2 regions of the Paenibacillus sp. FSL H8-0315 genome follow, and region 2 is predicted to be linked to the other one. Evidence: riboswitches for the same ligand, from Rfam matches in the RefSeq annotation. Region 2 holds a riboswitch; the other holds the start of a gene.
The links. A riboswitch is a leader RNA that binds a small molecule or an ion and turns the genes downstream of it on or off. The one in region 2 is predicted to bind cyclic di-AMP.
Positions count from the first base shown of each region.

Region 1 (2,202 bases), 1.1 Mb from region 2:
GAGACGTTCTTAATCATCTTCTTGTACTCAAAGTCTACGCCAGCCTTGCTTGTGACGTTCTTAGTCTTAGCGCTAACTTTAGTCGTTTTGGAGGTAGTGCTTGATTTGGAAGTTGTTGTAGCTTTAGCAACTACAGTAGGCTTAGGAAGTGCTTTAGTACCAACGGCAATGATCTTATCTTTTGTTACCGTTTGTACTTCCTTGCCGATCATGCGCATAGAGGCCAGTTCTCCGTCTTGATAGATCTTTTCAATATGCTGAACCATGACGCCTGGTTTGCCTGCCTGTGCCACTCTAACTGTTCCCACAGTAAGGGAGGGATCTGCTGTCTTAATAACACGGAAAGGTAAGTTAGTTGTTCGCTGTACCGTTTGCTTGTTGATACGAACGATCTTAATCTCCATGTCAGCAGAGATGGTGGTGTCTAACGAAGGAAAAATCTTATCATAGCCTTCTAGGTTGATACCCAGTTTGTCAATCGCTTGACCGATAGTGTCTTCGGTCGTATATAACGTTTTTGTTGCTCCGTCCGCAGTAAGGCTAAATTTCTGCGCACGATTGATAACGACACGGTCACCGTCTTTTATTTCATCACTCAGACCTAAAGATAATTCATCATGCGGCTGCAGCGAAATTTGCTCTTTCTCCAACACATCACCAAGAAGTGCTTCTCGCGTTTCAAGTGTCTGTGTTTGCCCGTCTATTACTAAAACTAATTGTTTATTACTTTGACCGTGTACGTACAGCAGAATTAACAGCGCGATTGCGATTGAAATCACACCTGCAAGTAAAAGTACGCGAGTATTTACTTGCTCCCACCGTAATGCGAAAGACCTGCTGGATGACTGCGAATCATGGGATACCTCTGGTTGGAATAAGCCCATTCTCTCCATCCTCCTTACATAGCCTCGTCGTCAATTTGTATATCATGAGGACTGAATTTCTTTGACGAAACTATTTGAGATTGTCACAGGATACGCACGTATTAACTTAGCGTCTCCTGCTCATGGATCGCCTGCTCGGCACAGCTACTCCTACACCTGTTATATAACAGTATGCGGGCAACATTCAGTTTATTCAAAAATAAAGAAGCCTAAAAAGAGTTCTCTTGAGGACTCTTTCGTGGCTTCTCCGATGTCAGAATACGCGGGAATGTTTGTGCACGAGGTTGCCTCTCTTACTTGCGCTTACGGGGTTAGCTGTCGGGTTCGGACGAAAGAGAGACGCCCTATTTCAGGTCACCCGCTCACGGCGGTTGCCCTTAAATTCACCCCAAAGACCACGTGAAGAAATCAAATATTGTTCTGCGGCAATTCCTAGTCGTATTCAAGATACAGGCATGCGGCAGTTCAATATTGGTTCCCCCGTTCTCCATACGGAGACTCAGCGAGACGATCCATGAATCAATGGCTGTCACAATAACAACAGCTCACATCACTGAAAAGATGATATCCTGTTTTGATGCATGTTGTAAAGGACGATTCAACCACGTTTACGCAAATATATGGTTAAAATATTGTAATAATCAGCCGTTTTTATATTAAAAAAGTTTAATATATCGGCCATTCTCTATTTTTCACCCGTTTTACTCCTGTTTTCAGACAATCCCAAATCGTTCCAGTGCGTTCGCATACGTAATTTTAGCCAATTCTTCCCATGTTAACCCTTTAATTTCAGCCGCAGCCTCTGCTACTAACTTCACATGAGCACTCTCATTTCGCTTGCCTCGGAAGGGGTGTGGAGTCAAATATGGAGCGTCTGTTTCGATCAATAATCTGTCCAATGGCGTCTGTGCAAGCACCTCTTTAGGCACTCTGGCATTTTTGAACGTGATCGGTCCTCCAAATGACAAATGAAATCCTAGATCTAGACACATTTTTGCGGTTTCCCAGCTGCCTGAGAAAGAATGCATTACGCCACCAATTTCATTTGCTTTTTCCTCCCGTAAAATCCGTACGACATCTTCATGGGCATCACGGTCATGTATACAGATTGGCATTTTTAGTTCACGGGCTAGTCCAATTTGTTTGCGGAAGACCTCCTGCTGCACATCCTTGGGAGAGGTATCCCAATAATAATCCAACCCAATCTCTCCGATGGCCACCACTTTCTCATGGCTGCAAAGAGAGGCGATCCAATCGAGGTCCCCCTCTTTCATATCAATCGCATCCTGTGGATGCCAGCCCACCGCTGCATAAATAT
Region 1 is NZ_JBBOTA010000001.1:3,360,281-3,362,482, reverse strand. It holds gene MHB56_RS14635 (3D domain-containing protein) at 1-884, opposite strand, end outside; cyclic di-AMP (ydaO/yuaA leader) riboswitch at 1,170-1,399, opposite strand; gene MHB56_RS14630 (TatD family hydrolase) at 1,598-2,202, opposite strand, start outside.
Region 1: another riboswitch for cyclic di-AMP. It lies ahead of MHB56_RS14635 (3D domain-containing protein); the one in region 2 lies ahead of MHB56_RS09530 (TrkH family potassium uptake protein).

Region 2 (2,202 bases):
ATCCAATTTTTTCTTGGTGTAGTCCTCCACAAGCTTCTCGCGAGACATATAACCATAAAAGGAAGAGTCCGTCTGGTAAAGTACATTCCATTGATCGTTTGGTGCTTCGGTGTAGTTGAGCTTTTGTTCTGCGAATAATATGGCTTGATCACGGGCTTCTGCCTTGCTAATGACGGTGGTATCTTCACCTGTAGGGCTACTAAGCAGTGAAGGGGAAATCTGAAACATAATAAATAGAATAAGACCGATAATGCCCGAGATGATGAGCCTCTTGGAGAGGGCACGTTGCTGTAAGGGCTGGCCGACGGGATTCATGTAACGCCTCCTTGTTATGTACTGACAATGTTATGTTCCATTATAGTATTAGTGCCTGGTTGGTTACAAAAAACATTATATGTTCTTTTTATGGGTAATAGAGATAGTATAGAATAGTCATGTGAATTTATACCATGAATTTTATCGTGTTCATTTCTGCACGAATGATGAGAATCGGTGTAATTGCAGGGAAAACACGGAAAAGTGATGAGAAAAGGCACTCCTTTTGATGCAGTCTCTTTAAACCGCATTTTTTCATGTGAATGAGCATTAATTGTGTCTTTGTGAATTCACTAAATAACGTATATAATTTGTATGCAATTGTATAGTAGCCGAATTTCTGGTGAAAACGGGGGAACCATAAGAAGTGATGAAAAGTGGAGTGTACACGATAAATGGCACTTTCATCAGGGGTGAATTTCGTTCTGGGAACGAATAGGGCAGCCTGCACAGTCCGAATCCGACAGCTAACCTCGTAGGCTAATTTACTGCAGGAACCAAGTCAGCATTGGTTTTCCAGTGCTTTTTTTGTTGGAATTTTTGATAAGAAGGTGAGCAAAGTGGCTTCACAGTTTCGCAGGATTTCTGAATTTAAGTTTCTGAAGCTCTCGCCGCCGCAGATACTGGTGCTTGGTTTTGCATCGATCATTCTGATAGGGGCCTTGCTGCTTATGCTGCCCATCTCAAGCACAAGCGGGAATTCCGTGGAATTTATTGATGCATTATTTACTTCAACGTCGGCAACCTGTGTTACAGGGCTTGTTGTGCTGGATACCGGAACTTCGTTCACCATTTTTGGGAAAACCGTAATTATGATCCTGATCCAGATCGGCGGCTTAGGTTTTATGACCATGGCCACTCTATTTTCACTGGTGTTAAAGCGTAAAATATCTTTGCGGGACAGGCTAATCCTACAGGAAGCCATGAATCAAGGCTCTATGGAAGGAATTGTGCGACTGATCCGGAGAGTCCTCATATATTCTCTTGTCATAGAAGGCTGTGCCGCTGTGCTGCTGTCTATTCGCTGGGCTTTTGATATGCCGTTGGGAAAAGCGATTTATTATGGCATATTTCATGCGGTGTCTATGTTTAATAATGCGGGGTTCGATATTTTTGGGGATTTTCGCAGTTTAACTGATTATGTATATGATCCGCTTGTGAATATTATTGTGATGTTTCTGATTGTCTCCGGCGGGATTGGTTTTATTGTAATGTCAGATCTGGTGGAGTTTCGGGTAACCCGCAGGCTGTCTCTACATAGTAAAGTTGTCCTGTCCACCAGCACAGGGCTGATTCTGATCGGAGCTTTGGTTATTTTTATATTTGAGTTTACTAACACTCGTACCCTGGGTTCACTGAATTTCGGCGGTAAAATATTATCGGCCTTCTTTCAATCCGTGTCTCCCCGTACGGCTGGCGCGAACACAGTAGATATTGCTGGACTTCGGCAGGCTACACAATTTTTTATAGTGATTCTTATGTTTATTGGTGCTTCTCCGGGCTCAACGGGCGGCGGGATCAAGACAACAACCTTTACAATGATGATTGGTGCTGTAATTGCTATGCTGCGTGGACGGGAAGATGTTGTGTTGTTCCGTTATCGGCTGGCTCAAGAGCGCATCTACAAGGCATTAACGATCACGCTGCTGGCTTTGTTGTTAATCGCCTCTGTGTCGATGATACTCTCCACAACTGAAGACAGTAATTTCTTGGCAATCTTGTTTGAGACGACCTCCGCCTTTGCTACGGTAGGACTGACTATGGGGCTAACTCCGGAACTGTCAGCGATCGGTAAGATTCTACTCTGTCTGACGATGTTTGCAGGTCGGCTAGGTCCACTAACCTTAGCGTATGCACTCGGTCCCAAACAGGGTAAACCACTGTATA
Region 2 is NZ_JBBOTA010000001.1:2,213,150-2,215,351, reverse strand. It holds gene MHB56_RS09535 (CPBP family intramembrane glutamic endopeptidase) at 1-315, opposite strand, end outside; cyclic di-AMP (ydaO/yuaA leader) riboswitch at 636-813, shown strand; gene MHB56_RS09530 (TrkH family potassium uptake protein) at 876-2,202, shown strand, end outside.